Regions from separate parts of the Paenibacillus sp. BAC0078 genome, predicted to be linked through region 3. Evidence: predicted binding sites of a transcription regulator. Region 3 holds the regulator's gene; each other region holds the start of a gene.
The links. The regulator LexA, encoded in region 3, represses DNA repair genes until DNA is damaged. The targets are predictions, from matches to a motif close to CGAACATATGTTCG.
Positions count from the first base shown of each region.

Region 1: a site for LexA is predicted at 1,866-1,879, ahead of ACX1DY_RS07785 (YolD-like family protein). Genes of this name have one in related genera too.
Region 2: a site for LexA is predicted at 1,919-1,932, ahead of addB (helicase-exonuclease AddAB subunit AddB). Genes of this name have one in related genera too.

Region 1 covers NZ_JBTLRW010000003.1:198,708-203,867, forward strand. Annotated here, with positions in the region: gene ACX1DY_RS07765 (WGxxGxxG family protein) at 1-162, opposite strand, end outside; gene ACX1DY_RS07770 (M15 family metallopeptidase) at 234-920, opposite strand; gene ACX1DY_RS07775 (hypothetical protein) at 1,049-1,231, opposite strand; gene ACX1DY_RS07780 (hypothetical protein) at 1,342-1,506, shown strand; gene ACX1DY_RS07785 (YolD-like family protein) at 1,534-1,839, opposite strand; gene ACX1DY_RS07790 (hypothetical protein) at 2,070-2,714, opposite strand; gene ACX1DY_RS07795 (zinc ribbon domain-containing protein) at 2,872-3,384, shown strand; gene ACX1DY_RS07800 (glycosyl hydrolase) at 3,406-4,881, opposite strand; gene ACX1DY_RS07805 (NucA/NucB deoxyribonuclease domain-containing protein) at 5,119-5,160, shown strand, end outside.
Region 2 covers NZ_JBTLRW010000003.1:326,895-332,054, forward strand. Annotated here, with positions in the region: gene addB (helicase-exonuclease AddAB subunit AddB) at 1-1,852, opposite strand, end outside; gene ACX1DY_RS08375 (type 2 periplasmic-binding domain-containing protein) at 2,048-3,724, opposite strand; gene ACX1DY_RS08380 (carbohydrate ABC transporter permease) at 3,757-4,626, opposite strand; gene ACX1DY_RS08385 (ABC transporter permease) at 4,642-5,160, opposite strand, start outside.
Region 3 covers NZ_JBTLRW010000001.1:343,416-348,575, forward strand. Annotated here, with positions in the region: gene ACX1DY_RS01520 (HAD family hydrolase) at 1-472, opposite strand, end outside; gene ACX1DY_RS01525 (hypothetical protein) at 507-1,034, opposite strand; gene ACX1DY_RS01530 (DUF896 domain-containing protein) at 1,118-1,291, opposite strand; gene ACX1DY_RS01535 (LysM peptidoglycan-binding domain-containing protein) at 1,402-1,815, opposite strand; gene lexA (transcriptional repressor LexA) at 2,014-2,640, shown strand; gene ACX1DY_RS01545 (L,D-transpeptidase) at 2,752-3,090, shown strand; gene ACX1DY_RS01550 (hypothetical protein) at 3,254-3,634, shown strand; gene ACX1DY_RS01555 (hypothetical protein) at 3,717-4,259, opposite strand; gene ACX1DY_RS01560 (hypothetical protein) at 4,390-4,605, opposite strand; gene ACX1DY_RS01565 (hypothetical protein) at 4,731-4,952, opposite strand.

The sequences.
Region 1 (5,160 bases), on a different contig from region 3:
TTCATTTCTGTGCATGGTTCCTGTGGTCTGATTCATCATGGTATTGCCTTGCTGGTTCATCATATGGGTACCGTCTCCGGTAACCGTTGATGCATTTCCTACTCCGAGCAGACTCATGGACAGTATTGTACCGCAGGTAAGGCTGGTGATCAGCTTGTTCAAGATGGTATGCCTCCTTTTTGTATTTTTCGCTGATAATTTTCCCCTGCGGTGCATTTACTATGCAGACAAATTTATTGAGTCACCACATTCACCGTCTTGCTCACAGGATCATAAGCCACCTTGGCGCCAAGCGCTTCTGCCAATGCCCGTACCGGGACATAGGTGGTTCCATTATCCAGTACCCCAACTGTGAGCTTCGCCCCGTTCAGGTTGACCGTAATTTCCACATCCTTATTCACTTGATCGTCACCTCCGTTGATCCGGCTCATGGCCATCTTCACCTGCTCAGCGCTTGGACGCTGGCCTGCTTTTAACTGGGCGGTGGTCAGTCCAAAAGCCATCTGCAAATGCGAATAATCCTGAAAAGAAGTCCAGTCGCCGCCCCATTCGAGCCCCAGCTTTTTCGCTTCCTGCACCACCTCCTGCCAATCTGCCAGCTTATCGCCGTCCCCGTCCCTTTTCATATCCCAGGAGACGCTTTGGCCGTCCGGCAGCAGCAGCGCAAAATCAATCGCCAGGCCGTAATTATGGTAGCTGCTGCCTCCCCGCGCGTTAGTTACAATATCGCCCTTCTTCGTTCTTCCCTGTGCGTACAGCGCATTCTGTTCGGCAAAGCTCCGCATACCTGCGGTAATGACGATTGGAATCCCCCTGGCGTAGCTTCGCTCAATCAAGACATTCGCGGCCGCCAGCAGGACAGGATGAAGACCGACGAGCCGGGTTGCCGATTTTTGTGTCACCTGATCTAAAGTCAGCATCTCATCACCTCCTGGTATAGTTAATGCCTTGCTTCCCCAATTGCTTGTACGCTGTTCCCTTATTTGCCAAAAGAAAAGACCCCGAGCACTCCGAGGCCTTAGCAGCTTACATATTATAAGGTGGACGTTTACCACCATCTGGTCGAATAGATGATCAGCCCAATGATCGCAACCGCAATCAACAAATCGGCCACTTCTCTAAAAAAACGCGGCATCTCCTTGTTCAGCAGCTTTTGCTCCTTTTCCTGATGCTTCAGCTTCATGGCTTCTTCCATTGCCCCGTCCAGAGGGGGCCTTGGATCTATCATCATAAGCTTCCACTCCTCTCGCAGCGTTATCCAAATCATACCACATATTGCCGAATTTCTGGATGATTTCCGCATAAAAAGGCCAATATAATTGCGAAAGGTGGGAAGACCCAATGGACATTCACAGCGACAGCTACAAAGTGGCAGCGTTTGGCGATCAGGAGGACGCAGTGGAAATCATCCGCCAGGCCGAAGCAGAACTTGCCCGGATGAACGGTAATAAGGCGGTTACCTTAATAGCATATGAGAAAACAACCACTACCTCCTATGGAGAATGATGATTATATTGCCGCAGCCGTTCTGCTTCACACGATGTAAGCCTCGACAATGTCATCCACGTTAATCCATTTCCATTCCTCCGCCCACTGCAGCTTGAATTCACGCGAGTGGGTGTGAATGGAAGTCACAAAGCCGCTTTGCAGTGTATTCTCAGCAGAATCGAACAGAACCACCGTTACCCGGACATGGCTCCGCAGCGATAAAGCCAGCGTACACTCAATCTCCTCGAGCTTCTCCTTATCCAGTATCGGCTTGATGCGGCGCAGGCTCTCCCGTTCCTCACTCATCCGGCTGCTCACCCACTGGCCGTTTCCTTCCAGCTTCTTGCCCATTGCCGTTCCTCCTTCTATTCCATCAACGAACATATGTTTGTATTATATACGCAATACTGATGGTTAGGCAATCCTAAATATATGGCAGCAAAAATCGGACAAGCAGACTATGCCGGGGCTGCAGCACTCCAAAAGACAACAAAAAGACGCTCACAGTTTATGCTGTGCAGCGCCTTTTTGCCGGCCTGTCCCATGACCAGGATAGAAAATGGCTAACTCTTATTGTATTCTTACTTCACGTCAGTTACCGTAGTCCTTGTGTCGGACTTGGTATTGGTTGTGGATTCTTTGTTCGCCTTAGTGTCTGTGGCGGCTCCCGTGACAGTTCCCGTACCGCTCAGTGTCTGTGCGTCCGTACTGCTCTCCGCTTCGATCAGCCCCGCCGCGACTCTCGCTTCGTTCAGCTTGGAGATGCCGTACAGCATTGCCACATCTGCCTGCTTGTTCATATCGTTGAACTCTTCTGCGGTAACATCGGGAGAAACAGCGCTTTTCGAAGCTTTCTCCTTAATCGAATAGGCGCTCTGGAAAGCGATGATCGAATCACTTAACAGCTTTTGGATGTTCTCGGGCAGATTATTGGAAATCTTCACATCCTTGACATCACCGGCAAGGTCGGAAGCTGTGTCCTGGAACTCATCTACAGCCTTCTCCATCTCCTTGTCCGTCGCTTTTCCTGTCGAATACGAGGTTAAGGTCGTGTTGAACGCCTCCAATGAAGATTTGCCCATTTCATCGAATTTCGTCATCTCATTGTAGAAGTTCTGTACGGTCTCCTGTACCTGTTCATGGGTAGCAGGCGCCGAACTATTATTGCCGCAGGCGCTGAGAACCACAAACGCCATTAGTAACGCTGCCAGTAAAGCTTTTCTCATAATTAATATCCCTCCATTTAACAGAATAATGGCGGGATAAGCAAAGTGCAAATAAAAATTATGTAAAAAGAGCTCAAATGAAACATATTTCTGCGTTTAAGCGTATTCAACAAGAGATATAATGATTTCAGCCTGAAATAAGAGAGGAAGATTCCTTATGCCTTATTGCACAAACTGTGGTGCGGAATACAAGCAAGGCGCCAAATTTTGCGGAGAATGCGGCGCAAACACCGGAGATGCTGCCGCAGCCCCGGCACACCCTACTAGGGCAGGAGCAGCCCCCGGCTCTGGCTCCGGCTCTGGCTCCGGCCCTGAAGTTGAGCTGTGGCAGGGTAAGCCGGCGGGCATCTCCGATCGTCTCAAAGGCATCGTACGCCTGAATACAACTACGTATACCATCACCAGCCAGCGGATTATGGTTAAGTCCGGGCTGATCGGGAAGGACATCGAGGAAATCGAGCTGCTGCGGGTGAATGATTTTTCCGTGGAGCAGTCCATACCGGACCGCATCCTTGGCATTGGAACACTGACAGTATTCTCGGATGACGCTTCGTCGCCGCAGCTTCTTTTCCGCAAAATCCGCAAGGCTCAGACGGTGAAGGACATCCTGCGCAAAGCGGTGCGCGATGAGAAAATCGCCAACAATATCAGCTACCGCGAGCAGATTTAGCGTTATGCTGGACTTCCCTTTTCAGGGAAGAAAAAACGCCCCGGCCGGAATTACGCTTTTGACCTGGCTGGGGCTTTCCCACATCAGTACCGCCCGCGCATCCCCCTGGTTCTCGTAATACTCCACCTTCAGCTCATGCAGCTTACCGGCGATCAGATTCACACTGCCCTTCCGTTCCTGTCCGCTCTGCTTGATCCAGCTGTCAATCACCAGCACATCATCAATCCATACCCGGATGCCATCATCCGAAGAGGTATAAATCGTATAGCCCTCAGTATAGGCTGCACTCAGCCTGCCACTCCAGCGCACCGAGAATAAGTCTGCGGAGATAGCGGGATCAGGAGCCGCCTGCTTCCAAATGAAGTTAATATTTTCGTCAGTGCGTGTAAGCGCCGGTGTGCCGCTAAGCGAAGCATTGTTGTAATATTGCCCGAACAGGCCCGGCATGGGTGCGGCATCAGGCAAAGAGGCATACTGCGCCGCCTTTAGCTTATATTCATCTCTGGTGAACACAAAGGAATCATTCATATATGCTTTGATCACCGCATTGCTGTTCTTCTCAAACAGCAGCTTGCCCCAGCTCATCTGGTAAGACCATTTATTCTGAGTTTTGGCCAGCACGGTCGGAGCTGGAAGCTCTGCATTTTCCCCGATGGCGATCAGCTTCCCGCACCCGAGCTTCCATAGGCCGTTATGGTGGCTGGCTTTGAAATCTGCGTCATAAATATCCAGCGCCAGCACATCCACGCTCCCGCTGCCCGGATAATAGCCTGCCGGCTCATCGCACCACTCATTTTTGGCATTGGGACTCCATACCCACAGCAGATTGTGCAGCTGGTGATAGACAGTGAACCGCTCGAGCATCAGTCTCCACAGCCGGCTGTACGAGCTTTTTTGGCCCCACCAGAACCAGCCGCCGTTCATCTCATGATACGGACGCCAGAGCACCGGCACACCTGCATCGCTCAGTTTTTTCAAATATACGGCGGCTTTGTCCAAGTCCGAGATCAGCGCGTTATACTGGGCAGTGCCGGGTGTAATATATTTGGCAAAATCCGCTTCGCTAAGGCTCATCTGGACGTTCGACCACAACGGGGCTGTGCCCGGTAAACTCTCATGGTAGCTCATCGTCACAATGCCTCCCGCCTTATGCCAGCGGATTGCGCTGTCCACCACGGCCTGCCGTTGGCTGTCAATCTGAGCCGCCGTCTGATTCTCTATTGCGCCCAGTTCATAGCCGTGAAGCGCGGCATATTGGCCGCTGACCGTTTTCAACTGGCCGCTAAAATCATCCGGGCTCTCCAGATAATCATGCTGCCCGCTGATGATGCCTTGTCCCTGCAGGCGGTACAACGTCTTCAGCAGCTTCAATGCCGCAGGCGCAAGCGCAGCATCTGCCGGAGCCATCTGCACATTCCGGAATGCCGTCTGCCACTGCACATCGCCTACCAGACGTGATGCGGAGTCAAGCAAATCGCGCAGGATGCGCTGTTCCATGTACTCACCACCCCATAATTATTTTCTTCATAGTATGGGGATATTCGGGACAATAGCACGGCGAACAGTCATACAATTGTAATAAATATTCAGTACGAAAAAGAAGCCGCTACTTAGACTATGTATGTAATGGTCAGTTATCTGACATAGCGCTTCTTAATGGGCTATTTTTGAGCTATACTGGTTAAATCTACGCTCACTGAAGCATAGGCTACACCAAAAATTAGGAGGAGCAGAGTGAAAGCACAAAAAGTTATCCCAAGTCTCATCATCGCCGCA
Region 2 (5,160 bases), on a different contig from region 3:
TGAACTGCGCGGGAACGACACCTTCATTGAACCCCAGCAAAAAGGCGTACTTCACACCCGAAACCCGGGTCCGGTCCATACTGCCGACCAGCACCTGGTCCAGCGCAGGCGGAACCAGCCCCATTTTCAGCTCAGCCAGCCCCGTCTCCAGTACCCCGGCGAAAACATCAAATTCCATTCTTTCGTTGCCCATCATCTCGGCAATCTGATCCAGCAGCCCCAGCACCGCTCCCCAGAGCTGACTGTGCTCGCGGGCCGACTCAGGCCGTCCAGCCTCTAATGCCTCCACACCCATCCGCTCCAGCTTGCGCGCCGCATCCGTATCCTGCAGCAGGGCATATACTGCTTTACATAGATCCAGGCCGCTGCGGCTTTTCTTAACCTGCTTCTCAAAGGCTTGCAACGGGCCTGTAATAATCGCCCGGCAGGCCTCCATTCTCGCCAGTTGCGCTTCGTCCACAGCTCTCTCGCCTTCCAGCGAAAGGCTGGGAATTCCCTTCCAGGAACGTCCATCCGTCCAGCGGTAGCCCTGAATGCCGCAGGCCAGCACATAGTTCTCCAGCTCGTCCATATCCTCACGGGTCACGCTATGGTCAAACGGAAGCAGCAGCTCGGTCTTCACACAGCGGAACACATCCTCATAACGCCAGCGGCGGCGGACCACATCCATGGCAGAGCGGATAAATTCTACCAGCGGGTGATGCAGCTCATTCATCTTCTGGTCAAGGAAGAAGGGGACGCCATAGTCCTGGAACAGCGGAACCACAAGCTGTTCATAATCGGCAATATTTCGCATAAACACAGCCATTTCGCCATACTGCGCCCCTTCGTCGCGAACCAGCCGGATCATCTCCCGCAGGCTTCCTTCAACCTCGGCCCGGCGAGAAGCTGCGGCAGTGAGGGTAATGGCACCCGCAGCCTCTGCAGCCTCGCCGCTCCAGCGGTTCCGGCGGCCAAAGCCCCGCTCCAAATGGGCGAGAACCGGACTTCCGGAAAACCGCGGCAGCACCGGCGGAGCGAGCTGCTCGTCCCATACCGTCAGGCCCATCTCCTCGGCCATTCCACGCAGCTTGATGTAGGTTACAGCCGCAGGATGAAACAGATCCAGCTCATGCGGCTGCATCCCCGAAGGATAAATGCGGTCCAGGGTCAGCGCTATCGTCACACTGGAGGCATACTGCATCAGCTCGCGGAGCACGATAAACTCCTGGGGAGTAAAGCCATGAAAACCATCCACCCAAATCTCCGCTCCGCGTATGTATGTGGATTCCTTTATATGCTCAGCCAGCTCATTCAGCCGGTCTTCCTCGTCAATGTACAGCCGGGACATTTCCTGCTCCAGCTCGCTGAACACCAGATGCAGATCATCCAGCTTGCTGGCAAGAATCGGGCTTCTTAGGGTGGAGTCCCGCATCCTTGACAACTGCTCCTCCAGATCGGCTGCTCCCAGGCAGCAGCGCTTCAGCTCCGTGTGCAGCTGGCTCAGCCGCTCCACAAAGCCAGGTCTGTCGCTCGAAGCGCCAAAGAGCTTCAGTTCCTCCTTGCGGCGGCTGATGATTTTGTAAATAAGCATCTTCTTGCCTTCCTCGGAAATGGGCAGACTGGCACTGCCTCCGGTTTCCTGCCGTACCCGGTACGCAAGCCGCGAGAAGCTGAGCGTCTGTGCCCGGACGCTTCCCCGCACCTTCCCCGCTGTCAGCAGTCCCCGCTCCGCTCCAAAGGAGCCTTGCTCCGGAACAAGCACAATAATCGGCGCGCCCAGCGGCCCCTGCTCCAGAGCGGAGGTTACTTCTCTCCATATTTTCGTAGTCTTTCCGCTGCCCGAGCGGCCTGTTAACAAGGTTACCGGCATAACGACAAGCTCCTTCCGTAGCTCTGCATTTCTTCGTCCCATTATTATAGCATACTAACAATAACCGGAACGTGCGTTTGCCACAAAATTCAAGAAACTTACAGTCCATATCTTTACAAAAGCATTAAAAAACGCCGGCAGATCATTCCCAGAAGGGACAACCTGCCAGCGCCGCGCTGTTATTTTCTATGCCGCTTACTTCAAGCCCATATTGGACATTACATCAACTTTGCTGGCGTTTTCATACCATGCGTTGACCTCTTCCGTAATTTGGGTACCGCCTTTTTCGTTCCATTGTTTTACAAAATCATCATAAGCGCTGAGCGGCTCCTTGCTGTAGATAATCTTGGTGAAGGTTTCCTTTTCCATCGTCGTAAGCTGCTCCCATGAGCTTTGCATCGTCTTGGTTGGCGGACCGTTGAACGCGCTTGGCAGCAGGGACTCACTGTTCTTATAAGAAATCACATAACCGTCCTTCATCGTCTGATCCAGTGCATCCGATCTCATCAGCACTCCGGTATCCGCCTTGGCGCCATTCGCAAGCTCATCGAAGGATTTCCCGGGACCATCGACACTAGGCGTATTTTTGGTGAATGCCATCTTCCCTACCCCTTGGACAGCATCCAGAGGCGTGTTGAATTTCTTGGAGTCAAAGGTAACCTTGCCGTCCACAATGTCATAGTCATAGCCTTGAGCATAACCGTATTTGAAGTCCCCGGTACCAAAGGCGGCATCGTACAGCTTGTCATAATAGAGGAAGAACGCTTCCATATTATTGAAGTCTTTATTGAACATGAACACACCGTCATTCAATTGACCCGATTGATAAGTCTTGTCTCCGCTAACCCCATTGATCGTTGGATAAGCGCTGATTTTCGCACCCTTAACATTGGCTTCAACGTCTTTCACGCTGCCATACAGCCAAGGACGGCCAATAATAATCCCAGCTTTGCCTTCGGTAAAGTCAGCGAGAGCATCCCAAGCGCCCTGAGTCGCCAATTCTTTATTCAAATAACCCTTCGAATACCAGTCGCGGAGTTTGGCCAGCGCTTCCTTATTGCCTTCCGCCACCGACCCGTAGGTAAGTTTGCCGTTCTCTTCATGCCATGAGCCCGGAAGATTCTTACCTGTAAATGCGCTGAAGATCATAACCGGGTCGCTGACCCAACCTGTGTTGTATGAATCTTTACCGGAGAAATCAAACCCGTAGGTATCCTGTTTACCGTTTCCGTCCGGATCATCATTCGTGAAGGCGGCAATTACCTTTTCAAATTCATCAATGGTCGTTGGAGCTTTCAGCTTCAATTTATCCAGCCAATCCTGGCGGATCAGCATCACTTCACCTTCGGTCAGGTTGGGGGAAATCGCCATGCCGTACACCTTGCCGTCCTGGATCACCGGATTGAACGTGGTTGGATACTGCTTATAGATTTCTTTTAACCGGTCCGGCATATATTTCTTGATGTCTTCAGTGATGTCCTTGACCAGTCCTGATTGAATCAAATCATTCTCCAGCGAAGTATCATACACAGGCAGAACATCCGGGAGCTTCTCGGAGCCGGTAAGCGCGAGCCGCAGCTTGGTGTTATACTGAGCCGCATCACCGCCCAGCAGCGTCGTTTCAACAGTGATCCCGAGATTCTTGGTCCCCCAGCGGGTCAGCACATTATCGTTCAGGCTTTCGCCATTGATATATTTGCCGGCATTTTCGTCCAGTTGCTTCGCGATGGTGATCTTGATCGGCGGATCATATTTGCCGTCCTTAAGCGTTGCCTCGGCTGCCGAATTCGACCCTTTATTGTCCGAAGAACAGCCTGCAAGCAGTCCTGTCATCAGCAGTAAAGCGGAGAGCGTTATCCCTGTCTTTTTCATAAATTAGGCCCCTATTCTATTAAGTAATTTGGTTATTCCTTCACGGCTCCCAGCACAATCCCTTTGACAAAATATCTCTGCAGGAAGGGGTACACCAGAATAATCGGCAGTGTGCTGATGAAGATTTGTGCGGCCTTTATGCTTTGCTCCGACATCGCCGCCGCCTCTGACTGGCTCATGGCCATGCTCTGGGCATTGCTCTGGACAACTACCGTCTGCAAAAAGGAAGCGAGTGGATACTTGTTCGTATTGGACATATATAAGATCCCGTCAAACCATGAATTCCAGTGCCCCACCATGATAAACAAGCCAACGGTAGCCAGGCCGGGGAGGGACAGCGGAAGATAGATTTTCCGGAAAATACCGAAGAAGGAAGCCCCATCAATGAATGCCGCCTCTTCGAGCGCTTTGGGAATGGTTTTGAAAAAATTCATAATCAGGATCAGGTTATACGCTCCAAAAGCACCCGGAAGCACCAGCGACCAAATCGTGTCCTTGAGTCCAAGCTTAGTGACCAGGATATAAGAAGGAATCAAGCCGCCCGAGAACAGCATCGTGAATACGAAAATCCACATCAGCGCATTGCGCCCGCGAAAATCCTTGGATAAAGCATAACCCGCCATCGTAATGATCAGCATCCCGATTGAGGTGCCCAGAACCGTTCTAATCACTGAAATTTGCATTGAGCCCGTGAAATTCGAGTTTTTAAAGGTTTTGGCATAAGCATCCGTATTAAAATCAACCGGCCAGAAGGATACCAGGCTGCCGTTGACCGCCGCCTTGCTGCTGAAGGATTGCGCCAGCAAATGGAGCAGCGGAAGAAAGCACGATAATGCGATAAGAATCAGAAAGATATAATTAAATACTGAAAATACCTTATACCCCTTGGACTTATGATACACACTCCTTCCTCCTTCCTAAAAAATTTTGTAGTTGGCGGCCTTATAGGCGATCCGGTAGGAAATGACGATCAAGATAAAGCTGATGCCTGACTTGAACAAGCCGACGGCGGTACCGAAGCCATACTGTCCATTCAACAGGGATGAGCGGTACACATAGGTATCTATAATGTCCCCCGTGCTGTATACAAGCGGATTGTACAAGTTGAAAATCTGATCAAAGCCCGCATCAAGAACGCTGCCAAGACTTAACGTGGCAATTACAATGATCATCGGCATCATGCCGGGCAGCGTAACATGCCGGATCTGTTGTCTCCGCGAAGCACCATCTATTTCAGCCGCTTCATAGTAGGAAGGATCAATCCCTGTGATGGTGGCTAAATAGACAATCATGCCAAATCCAAAGTTTTTCCAGAGGTCACTGATAATAATGGTAGGCCTGAATAGCGCCGGGTCCCCAAGAAAGAAGATGGGCTTTGTTCCAAAGATGCTGGTCAGCAAATGGTTAATCCCGCCGTCGAGCCCCAGAATATCAAT
Region 3 (5,160 bases):
CCGGACAGCCGTTCGTGAGCAGCAGCAGTTTAACCTTGCCGCGCAGCTTATCCAGCACCTGCAGCGTTTCTTCATACATGTACGGCCGGCTGCGGCGTTCAGCGGCAAACCGGGCAGCCAGCGTTTCCGCCAGCGCTTCATCGTCAATGCCAAGCGCGGCCAAGCCGCGGCGCCACGATTCCTTACGATAGACGGGAGCAAGCTGCTCCATCCGGCGGAATTCCGGCTGCTCTCCGGCAGTAAAATTCCCCCACAGCGCTTCAAAAGGATTGATCCCGATCAGCTTGGTGAACGGGAATGTGTCATACGACTCGTAAAGGCTTCTCGCTTCCCGGCGCACAGCGGCCTCCAGCTCCTGCGGATTAACGGAATCCCCCGCCGCTTCAGCGGCAGTGCGGAAAGCTTCCTCAACGCTCCGTTCATCCCAGAGTAATGTGTCGTCAAGGTCAAAGAGTACGGCGGAAATCGGCATTGTTTTCTCCCTCTCCCTATGCTGGTATATCTTTCTACTCGTTAACGATTTCTACATGATTCTGCTTGGCAAATTGCTCCAGACGTTCTCCCATAGCCTGAATGTCATAACGGTTGAGCAGCTTGGAGAAAACCCATTGTGTACGTTTACCCTTATATTTAATTGAGACTGCGCTGCGGGTCACGATGATCTTCTCAATATCGGCTGCCGGCAGCCAGCGTTCACGGTTGAATTTGATTGTGGAGAGCCTAGCGCGTTCAACCTTTAAATAAGGGCGCCGGAAGAACAGCAGTGCCGCCAGCAAGAAATACAGCACAACTCCCAGCCAGTTGGCCAGTATACCGCTCCCCCTGGCCTCGTCTATTGAGCCAACTACCCAGAACATAATCCCAAGCAGCAGCAAAACTACAGGAAACACAATGTTGCGGCCTTTAAAAATATCACTGCCCTTTGCAGCGGCAGAGCTGGTTGAAGCATAAATGGACTCTTTCCCCTGCTTCTTGCGCTGCTTGTTAAGCTGCTGTGTGTTGCGTTGAACCATTCTTTCCCAAGAACGGGCCATGTAAGTTCCCCCTAGTCATCCTGTAATATCTATGAAAAGGAACAGGCACAGTCTATAGATGCCATGTAGCCTTGTTCATGCGCTTAATTATCGACAACTTCAATGTTATCAAGCTGAGCACGGAAGTTGTTGCGGATGTTGCCCAGATAGATCTCACGGAGCTTGGCTCTTTCCGCCAGCTCTTCTTCATTCAGGCCGTCACTCTTCTGCTTGCGTGCCAATTCGTTAATACGTGCGACCAATTGATCAATGTTCAATGTGTTCCCCTCCCCTTTAAATTCATTCTAACTGTGCCATGAGAAAAAGAGCTTGTCAAGGTCTGCTCCCTGAAAGCTCTCTGCATGGAAGTATGAGGTATGAATTTCAGTTAATATACCGGTAATGTAAGCACGTCACCAGCCTTGATGCTGCTGTTATCCAACCCGCTTGTCCGTTTGATTCCTTCTATATATACGGCAGTTTTCATATTAGCAGGCTTGTTCTTCAATGCAATGCTCCAAAGAGTGTCCCCGGGTTCGACAACCACCCGTTTCTCCTGCTTCAATAATGACACCGATCCCGCAAAAACATTTCCAACCACAGTAAACCCGGAAACAACTAAAAGAAGAACCAAAGCCAGCTTCACAAAATTGTCTTGGCGGAATAACCCCTTGCATGCTGTAAACAATGCTAGGATAAGCTCCTTAATATCGAGTCTATGAATAGAAGCAGAATGGTTATCCGCTGTATGAACTTCGCGAACCTCGTCGTAGATGCTGCGGTATGTGCTGTACTTTAACATATTTACCGACCTCCAAACACTTGTTCTTACTTTCGAAAATAATATAGCACGAACATGTGTTTTGCACAATACCCTTTTCGAACAATTGTTCCCTTAATTTTTGATGCCGTTATTTCCATATTTTTTAGAACTTATGTTTGTACGAACGGAGGTTCTATGTTATAATTTTCCCAAACATAGTATATGGGGTTGATTCCGATGTCAAAGATTTCGAGTCGTCAGCTGGCGATCCTGGAATTTATACGTAACGAAGTCCGCAGCAAGGGTTATCCGCCGTCCGTCCGGGAAATCGGTGAAGCGGTTGGACTGGCCTCCAGTTCCACTGTACATGGCCATCTGGACCGCCTTGAGAAGAAAGGCCTTATCCGCCGCGACCCTACAAAACCGCGTGCGATTGAACTGCTCGGCCAAGAGGACTCCGAGAATGTTCACCAATTCGTCCAGACGGTTACCCGTATTCCAGTAGTGGGCAAGGTTACCGCCGGGGTGCCGATCACAGCTACAGAGAATATTGAGGATTACTTTCCACTGCCTAGCCATTATGTAGGCGACAACAAAGTTTTTATGCTTTCAGTACTCGGTGACAGTATGGTTGACGCTGGTATCATGAACGGCGATTATGTTATCGTCCGCCAGCAGCAAACAGCAGATAACGGTGATATCGTTGTCGCAATGACCGAAGAAGACGAAGCAACAGTCAAGACCTTTTACAAAGAACGTGATCATATTCGCCTGCAGCCGGAGAACCCGGCTTATGAACCGCTACGCCTTAACCGCGTTACCATTTTGGGCAGAGTCATTGGACTTTTCCGCGACATCCATTGATATCTCCAAGTCCCCTTCGAAGACTGTTCTGCTGCCAAGCAGAGCAGTCTTTTCCTTTATGAACATCATCTCACTCCACACATATCATGATAGCAAAGGAGATCTGATAACATGCCCAATTACCGTATTATCGTTGATCTGTCGCAGCGGATGCTGTATCTGCTGGATGACAACACCGTGATCAGAGGGTTCCCCGTCGGCATCGGCAAAATGCTGACCGTTACTCCGGCAGGTGAATACACAATCATCAACAAACAACCCAATCCCGGCGGACCCTTCGGTGCCTTCTGGATGGGGCTCTCCAAACCGCACTACGGCATTCATGGAACCAATGATCCCTCCTCTATCGGCAAAATGGTCTCCCACGGCTGTATTCGCATGCACAACGAGGACGTTCTCTCCCTGGCAGCAATTGTACCTATCGGAACCCGGGTCACCATACGCGAATAAGCTTGAACCAGCACAAAGAACACCAGCGTCAGGCGATACTCAACGGCCCGGCGGTGGTGTTCTACATGTTCAAGCAGTTTTTTTCACATTCATACAGGAATTTTGCGGCTATATGTCGAATCTTGTTCATTGGAAGATTAATTCTCGAAAGGAAGTGCCTGGTTTGAATAATTCAAAGATTAGAACCCATATTGATTTTAAGGTGGATGCTTTGGGGAAGCTCTCCAATCTCCTGCTGAACAATGATCATGGGGAACGCAGAGTAAACATCCTCACCAGCTTTGGCAGCATTCAAGGAAATGTGGCCGGCTATAACAGCAGACAAGAAGAGGATGTATTTAACCTGAAATCATTAATGGATGACGTCATCGTGGACGAGTACATTTCCTACTTGGGCGCAGAGCACCCTGAGAAGAACTATAATTATAACTTTGTAGTACTGGATAATGTGGTTGTAAGACCTTTCTCCAGCTACGGCACTGAGATTGAATATAAGCAGCTTATCGTGTATGCCGACCAAATCGCTGCCTTCAATTTCGTATAATTACAATACGCCATCTTAATCTGTGCCTCCAGGAAAAACCACCGCGCTCCTGCAAAGCTTTTTCCGGAGGCATTTCTATGAGCTATTCGAGTGTCTGATCGTACCCCAGCTCCTCCAAAATCCCCTCAGCAAGAGCAAACTGCGCTTCCGCCGGCTCTTTAAGCTTTCTGGAGTAGACTACCGCGCTTTTGGCAACCTTTTCGATTAACCGCCGGCCCTGCTCCTTCGTAATAGATACTTCCAGCCCCGCCCGGCCCACCACTTCCGATAAACAAAAGAAAGCAATGCGCATGCTGTAATTCTCCCGGCTCAAAAAGTAAAACAGATGGGGGATATTCTTCATCAGACGATCTATCCAATTCGTAATCTCCCGGATCTGATAAATCTCTCTAGGGTCCTGCGCATAGCCGTCGAAGATCAACGAAATTTTTCCGCGAAGCCTCTTCTTCTCATATTTCTTGAACTCCCGAAGATATCGCTCCAGCCGGCCTTGTTCCACATCCTCTCTGGAAACGTTCAGCACAGTTATACCGTCCGCATCCGTAATCAGAGTCTCGTTCAATGGTGTTCCGCTTGCTTTCTGCTGCTGTGTTAATCCCAAACGCTGCCGTAGTCCATCTTCCACTCTCTTCACCTTCCATATATGTAATTTTCGCAACAAGAAGAAACGGCTGCCCTCTCTATAAGAGGCGGCGTCCGTTTCTCCGCAGAATACCTCAAGCATTTGGCATTTCACAATTCCTGAACATTACAGTCTACAGCAGCACTCTACGCAAAAGTCTGATCGCAGCAGCGTTCAAACGCAATGCTTCCCGGATGGAGACTCTCGCAGCCAGCAGCTCCCGTCTAGCCCGGCTCGGATTCGGTACCCGCCGTAAATTCTCGTTGATTTCTTCAAGTCTTTCCAGCAGTATTGCCCTTTGTGTCCGAAGCAAATTAATCGCTCTGCGGATTCGTTCACGGTCTGTCATCATTACACCTCTTTTACGTTTGATAGTATAAGAGATGCAATATATTCAGAGTCTGCCTGTATTAACAGGAAAGAATAATACTGTTTTCCAGCAGCTATTTTCGATATCCGGGAAGAAACTATTTATTACTTCTGCGGCAACCTTACCCTAAATTCAAACCCCTGACGGCTGTAGCACATTCCGGCCACCAATACATCATCAGGAGTCCATCTCTGCACAGGGCCGGCATAGTCTGCAATCACATGCGGCTTGCCCTCCATTAATTGGACCACGTACACCTTTACCTGAGCGAGAGCTGCAGCAAACAAATCCGCATCGCTGGAAAGGACTTTATATGTTGATTTCAAAAAGCTACCTCCTTATATATGGTTCATACTTAATTGTCAGCTTATTGCCACTCTGTAGAAATAGTATACAGCGGCTTGGAACAATATGTAAACGCAATCTTTGGCGTAAAATCACAAAAAAGACCCCGCCCGCGTTGAAGCCCTTCCGGCAAGGTCATGCCACTCTATATAAGATTCATTAAAACGCAAAGAAAAAAGCCCCACGATC